Regions from separate parts of the Brucella tritici genome, predicted to be linked through region 2. Evidence: riboswitches for the same ligand, from Rfam matches in the RefSeq annotation. Region 2 holds a riboswitch; the other holds the start of a gene.

Region 1 (3,408 bases), on a different contig from region 2:
TCATGCGTAGTCCTCCACAAATTCTGGCATAGGTTCCGGCGCATCTTCCGGCATGGTCGCGGCTGCAACCGCCATGCGCGCCACAGCGGGCGAGAGCAGGAAGCCGTGGCGGTAAAGCCCGTTGACATAGACGGTTTTGCCGCGCCGTCGGACGCGGGGCAGATTATCGGGAAAGGCCGGACGCGCATCGACGCCGGTTTCGAGGATTTCCGCCTCGCCGAAGGCCGGATGCAAGGCGTAAGCGGCGCTCAAGAGTTCCAGCGTCGAGCGCACGCTGATGCCCGACCGCTCATCGCTTTCGATCATCGTCGCGCCGATCATGTGTACGCCGTCGCCGCGCGGTACGATGTAAAGCGGAATACGCGGATGCAGGAGGCGCACGGGCCGCTTGAGATTGATGTCGCGCGAGCGGACAACCAGCATCTCACCCTTGACACCGCGCAGGTCCTGCAACTGATCACGCGCTGCAAGACCGCGCGCATCGACGGTAATGTCGGACTCGACTTTGACGTCTTTCGCATCCTGCCCCAGATGAAAGACAACGCCTTTGTTCTGCAGGTTTTCGGCGAGCTCAATCAGTGTTTTGCGCGGGTTGAGATGGCCTTCTCCTGCAAAGAAAAGCCCTTGCCGAAATCGGCCTGCAAGGTCCGGTTCGAGCGCATCGATCTGCACTTGATCAATGGTGTCAAATGCCTCTGTCCTGCGGGCAAAGCGACGAAGTTCGGTCGCATCGCGTGTGTGCGAGAGCACAAGCGTACCCTTGCGATGGACTGTCGAAACGTGCCGTTCCCACCAGCCGATTGCTTCCTGTCCCAAGCGAACGACCGGCTCTTCCGCGCTCTCGCCCTCGCACCAAGGTGCCAGCATTCCACCCGCAAACCATGAGCAGCTGTCGGAACCGATTTCCACGCTTTTGGCGATGACGGTAACGGCATGGCCCTGATCGGTGAACTCGGCGGCGGCGGCAAGACCGGCGACACCCGCTCCGATGATGGTGACGCGCATCACGCAATCTCCTCTGTTCGAGCTTTCCAGAGGTCATGGAAATGGTGTACCGGCCCATGGCCGTGGCCGATCTTCAACGTATCGGCAGCGCGGATTGCCCCTTGCAGATAGGCATGCGCTGCAAGCACTGCTTTTTCGAGCGGGAGGTTCTTTGCAAGCTCCGCAGCAATTGCCGAGGAGAGTGTGCAGCCCGTGCCATGGGTATTGGCGGTCAGGATACGCGGTGCTTCGACACGGAGTGTCGGCTGATCGCGGCGAACCAGCAGGTCGACACAGATTTCGCCTTCCGCATGACCGCCCTTCATCAAAACGGCTTTTGCGCCGAGTTCGAGTAATGCGCGGCCTTGTTGTTCGGCGTCCCCGTCGTCGAGCGCCAGACTGCTGCCGAGCAGGCAGGCCGCTTCCGGTCGGTTGGGCGTCAACAGTGTGGCCATTGGCACCAGTTTCCGGCGCAAAAGCGCAATGGCGTTTTCGCTCAAAAGCCGGTCGCCGGATTTTGCAACCATCACCGGGTCGAGAACGACGGGGCCAGAAAAATGGGCAAGCCCCCGCGCAATGGCTTCGATGGTTTCGGGCACGGAAACCATGCCGATCTTCACTGCGGCCACGTCGAGATCGCTGAAAACGGCATCGATTTGTCCCGCGACAATGGCGGGGGGGATGTCGTGCACTGCGCTCACCGTGCAGGTGTTCTGCACTGTCACGGCAGCAATAACGCTCGCGCCATACACGCCGAGCGCTGAGAATGTCTTGAGGTCGGCCTGAATGCCAGCACCGCCGCCACTGTCGGAACCGGCAATGGTGACGCATATAGGCACGGAACGCGCCTGGCCGCTTGTTGATATAGTTCGGGAGAAACTCTGTCTTTGGTCCATCATGTCGTCTCTCATTCCGAACGGAAAGATGAGACGTCATGAACCTTTATGGAGCATAAGCTCCGAGTGGGATGAACCCCGTCCGCGACGCGTCAAACTCCGTTCCCTACGCAGGTATTACCCGGATCAGGTTCAATGGGTTAACGCGAGAACGCGCCTCTCAGCCTTTTGTGTCGCAATATCGGACGGAAAACCGCTTGGCACTTTTCCTAATATTGCTTCGAAGGCACCCCAACGAATTTTGCGTCTTTAGGCATAGGCCGGAAGTTTTGAGCGGTCAAGCTGTCTTGGGCCGTCTTCGGCAATCTCAGGCAATGTGTGGCTCTATTGAAAAATACGAACGTCAGAAAAAAACCTATATGAGCAGCCGCTTCATATATGGTTTGTTAAAACCATTGGTCGTATTCTCCCCGCGGGGAAGTGTGTCCTGGTGACGGTCCTCGCCTGTTGGCTCGTGAGCCTGTCCGGTTCATGAACCCATGCGGAATATGATGTTCCATTGAGAGGTTTTGTTGGCTAATTCAAACTGACGACGTGTGTCGGCTTGGGGCAAGGGGTGTATAATGGTGAAGCGGAAAGCCGGTCCGACAGAGGCGGGAGGCTCCATTGCGAGCACGTCTCAGCAGGATTTCCGTATTCTTTTCACCACCCATCCGACCCCCATGTGGGTCTATGATCCCCAGACTCTCGGCTTCATCATCATGAACGACGCGGCCTATGCGCTCTACGGCTATACGCCTGATGAACTGCCGGGCATGACTGTTCTCGATATTCGTCCGCAGGCCGAGCGCGAGCGCATGCTTGCCGCCATTCGCGACCGTAGCGACCTCGAACGCCCGGAGCGCTGGCAACATCTGCGCGCCAATGGCGAAACCATCGATGTTCTGACTTATGGACGCGAGGTGTTGTTCGACGGCAAGGAAGCGATTCTGGCCATCGTTCAGGACCGGACGGAATTGGCAGAGGCCAATCGTCAGGCAAGTCATGCGCAGACTTTGCTGGACAGTCTCGTCAATAATCTGCCGCTTGGTGTCTTCGTCAAGGATATGCACGATGAAGGTCGTTATGTGCTTTACAATCAGGCAGCATCTGCGGCGAGCGGACAGCCGATAGACAAAGCAATCGGGTCAACCGACCTGGACCTTTTCCCCAAGCATGAAGCGGTTGTCATCGGTCAGCAGGACCACATGGCGATGCAGCGCCGGGAAGTGCTGAGCGTCGAACGCAAGATCGAGCGCAACGATGGAACGTCGCGCACGATGCGGATCATAAAATGCTCGATCCCGCCCGTCGAAGGTGATGAACCTCGTTATCTGATTGGTCTTGTTGAGGATATAACGGAACGGCGTGAGATCGAGGAACGCATGGCACATATTGCCATGCACGACAGTCTGACCGGTTTGCCCAACCGTGCCTATTTTGCGCACCATGTCGAAAGCCTGTTGAAGAAGGGCGGTGATTCCGAACCTTTCGCCTTGTTCTATCTCGACATCGATCATTTCAAGAACATCAATGACAGCATCGGCCA
Region 2 (3,408 bases):
TGACCGATAGCAACGCCGCGCAAAAGCCGAGCGCCAGACTGGTGCCGATCGCGCGCCAGACCGTCCTTTCCGTCAGTAGCCGCACAAGATCGGCTGCGAGACCGGAGATGACAACGCCTGCAATTGGCAGTGCGACATAGAGGAAACCCATCCCGATGATGACGATGTTCGAAACACGTTCAGCCGTAGACGTTTTGCCGTAGCGTCGCGGCGTCGCCGCATGGGTGAAGCCCTCTTCGGATGGCCTGCCGGTCAGGCGCAGGGCCAGAAGAACGAGCAATGTCAGCGCAAGCTGCGTGAAAGTGAGGGCGACAGTACGACCTGGATCAAAATCGAAATGCAGGCTTTGGTAGATTGCGACTTCCAGCGTGGTGGCACGCGGTCCGCCGCCGAGCGTCAGTACGGTTGTGAAACTCGTCACGCAGAGCATGAAAATGAGTCCAATCATGCCCGGCAGATTGCGCCGGATCACAGGCCATTCGATGAGCCGGAAGCGCGCTCCATTGCCCATGCCGAGCTGTGCGGCAAGCTTCCAGTAATCGGTCGGTATGGATTCGTATCCTGCAAGAATGAGACGAACTGCGAGCGGCATATTGAAGAAGATGTGGGCTATCAATATGCCCGTAATGCCGTAAATGTCCGGCTGGAACGGATGCCCCGCAGCTTCGGACAGGTGCGCAATGAACCCGTTTCGGCCATAGATGCTGGTGACACCGAGCACTGCGACGAGGGCTGGCAGCGCAAGCGGCAGGGCAAACAGACGCAGAATAAGCCCGCGCCCCGGAAAATTTACTTCGGCATAGAGTGCGCGGGCGACTGGAACCGCAAACAGCACGGAAAGCAGGCTTGAAGCGATTGCCTGCAGGATCGTGAAACGAGCAACCCGCCATAGATAGGCGTCAAAATTGGCAGCGGCATCGAAGGCGCCGCTGCCCGCTTCAAATGCCAGTGCGACAAGCGCGCCGCCGGCAAGCACGACCAGAAAGACAAGTGCCAGTGCACCCGCCGCGGGTTTCGCGGCGGATATGTTCTTCGAGCGGTGCTGTGCCGGAAATGTTGTCATTTACTGGTCGCGGCCAGCCATTCATCGACCCATGACTTCCGGTTCTTGGCGACTTCGTCGGAAGGGAAGAGAAGCGTCTTTTCCGGTTTCGGCAGTGCGTCGAAAGCGGCTGGAAGCGGGGCGGAAGTCTTGCCGGCTGGATACATCCAGTTGGTTTCCGGAATGACATCCTGGAAACCGGGGCCGGTCATGAAAGCCAGAAACTTTTGCGCCAGAGGATTTTTTGCGCCGGTCGTGGTTTGAGCGGCCAGCTCGATCTGGAGATAATTGCCTTCTGGATAGGCCAGAGCCTTATAGCGCTCCGTGTTTTCCGCGATCATGTGATAGGCGGGAGATGTCGTATAGGACAGCACCATCGGGGCTTCACCCTTGGTGAAGAGACCATAGGCCTCCGACCAGCCAGGCGTGACGGTGAGGATGCGCTTCTGCAGTTTCTGCCAGGCTGCTTCCGCCTCATTGCCATAGACCGATTTCATCCACAGCAGCATGCCCAGCCCTGGCGTTGACGTGCGCGGGTCTTGCAGCACGATCTTCTGCGAAGGATCGCCTTCGACCAGTTCTTTCAGGCTCTTTGGAGGATTGGGCAGCTTTTCCGAATCGTAGACCACGGCGAAATAGCCGTAATCATAGGGAACGAACATATCGTCCCTAAAGCCGCCCGGAACGCTCACATTGCTCTGATCGATGCCGCTTGGTGCAAAAAAGCCGGTAGCGCGCGCTTCGGTCGTCAGATTGGTATCGAGACCGAGGACGATATCGGCTTTGGTATTGCTGCCTTCAAGCTTGAGACGGTTGAGCAGTGCAACGCCATCGGCGGAGGCGACCCAGTCAACTTCACAGTCGCATTCCTTCTCGAAGTTTTCCTTCACCTTTGGCCCCGGACCCCATTCGGAAACGAAACTGTCGTAGGTATAGACGGTGAGCTTGTCTTTCGCCTGCGCTGAAGGCGTGAAAGCCATGGCTGCGGAAAATGAAATAGCCAGCAAAGATAAAAGCCGCATCACGGCACTTCCTTTCTTTTACTACAAGAGGATTGAGCGCCGTTTATGGAGCGTCTAATCCCTCCGCCGGTGCAAACCGGATCAGGTTCAGCGGGTTGGCCGTTTTATTCAGCATTTCCGGACGCAAAACGTTTCACACTTTTGCTGGAAATGCTCTTTGGGCCTCTCAGCCATCCGCGAAAGCAGACGGCACCCCGTTAGAGCGGTTGCGACAATAATCTTTCGCAACGGGAAGGGCAATAATCTTTCGGGGGATAGCTACGGCAGCGAATGCAGGCTTCCGGCGCGGATTTGCCCGTGTTATGAGCGGCTTATGAGCACATTCGTCATTCTCCTCGGCGGCGATCTGGTCGTGACCGATCGCCTGAAGCGCCAAATAGCAGGTGCGCGTATTCTCGCTGCCGATAGCGGGATCAGGCACGCTGCGGCGCTTGGTGTCGAGCCGGAACTGTGGCTCGGTGATTTCGATTCGACCTCTGCAGAGCTTCGCGTGCAATATGGACATGTGCCGCAAAAGACGTTCCCTGCCGCTAAGGACATGACGGACGGAGAACTGGCCTTCGAGGAAGCCTATATGCGGGGTGCGGATCGGGTGATCCTCTGTGGAGCTTTCGGCGGGCAGCGCACTGATCACACGCTGCTGCACCTGACCATGGTGACAGCGCAGGCGGCAAAAGGGCGGAACGTGCTTCTGTCCAGTGGCTCCGAGGAGGCTTGGCCTCTGCCGCCGGGAGATTATGTCTATGACTTTCCCGATGGAACGCCGTTCAGTGTGATTAATTTCAACACTGTCGAAGGCCTTTCGATCACAAATGCGGAGTGGCCGTTAGATAATGTGACACTGCCTTTCGGCTCTTCATGGACGGTTTCCAATGTAGTCCGTGGAACACTTCGTGTTACTGCGCATTCTGGATTGGCGATACTTATCGCCAACTTGGCGATGGAGGAAACACCGCGCTGAGGCCGCTAACCTTATCAATCGAAAGAGCTTGACGCTGGCAGGCGAAACGTATTGTAAATGGGCCAAGCGGGTGTCATCTGCTTTACGCCGAAATTGGGGACGCAAAGTCGGTGATTAGTTCAACTCTTGTAGGAGATGTTTCAATGAAATCACGTCTTACGATGATTGCTGTTGCTGGCGTGCTTGCGTTCTCGACGGCTGCATGCACGACGAATGAACAGCGCACGGCCGGTTATGGCGTTGGTGGCGCAGCACTCGGCGCTCTCGCCGGTGGCGCAATCGGCGGCAATGGCCGTGGTGCTCTTGCTGGCGCTGCTATCGGCGGCGTTGCCGGTACGCTCCTTGGTGCAGCCCAGACGCGCAACGGAACGCAGTACTGCCGT

The links. A riboswitch is a leader RNA that binds a small molecule or an ion and turns the genes downstream of it on or off. The one in region 2 is predicted to bind thiamine pyrophosphate.
Region 1: linked by a shared signal. The riboswitch ahead of thiD (bifunctional hydroxymethylpyrimidine kinase/phosphomethylpyrimidine kinase) and the one ahead of thiB (thiamine ABC transporter substrate binding subunit) in region 2 are both predicted to bind thiamine pyrophosphate.

Annotation. Positions count from the first base shown of each region.
Region 1 covers NZ_WBVY01000003.1:567,976-571,383, forward strand. Annotated here, with positions in the region: gene F9K94_RS12565 (FAD-dependent oxidoreductase) at 1-1,005, opposite strand; gene thiS (sulfur carrier protein ThiS) at 1-4, opposite strand, end outside; gene thiD (bifunctional hydroxymethylpyrimidine kinase/phosphomethylpyrimidine kinase) at 1,005-1,880, opposite strand; TPP riboswitch at 1,967-2,124, opposite strand; gene F9K94_RS12575 (putative bifunctional diguanylate cyclase/phosphodiesterase) at 2,444-3,408, shown strand, end outside.
Region 2 covers NZ_WBVY01000005.1:109,929-113,336, forward strand. Annotated here, with positions in the region: gene thiP (thiamine/thiamine pyrophosphate ABC transporter permease ThiP) at 1-1,063, opposite strand, end outside; gene thiB (thiamine ABC transporter substrate binding subunit) at 1,060-2,064, opposite strand; TPP riboswitch at 2,106-2,271, opposite strand; gene F9K94_RS19505 (thiamine diphosphokinase) at 2,378-3,025, shown strand; gene F9K94_RS19510 (hypothetical protein) at 3,169-3,408, shown strand, end outside.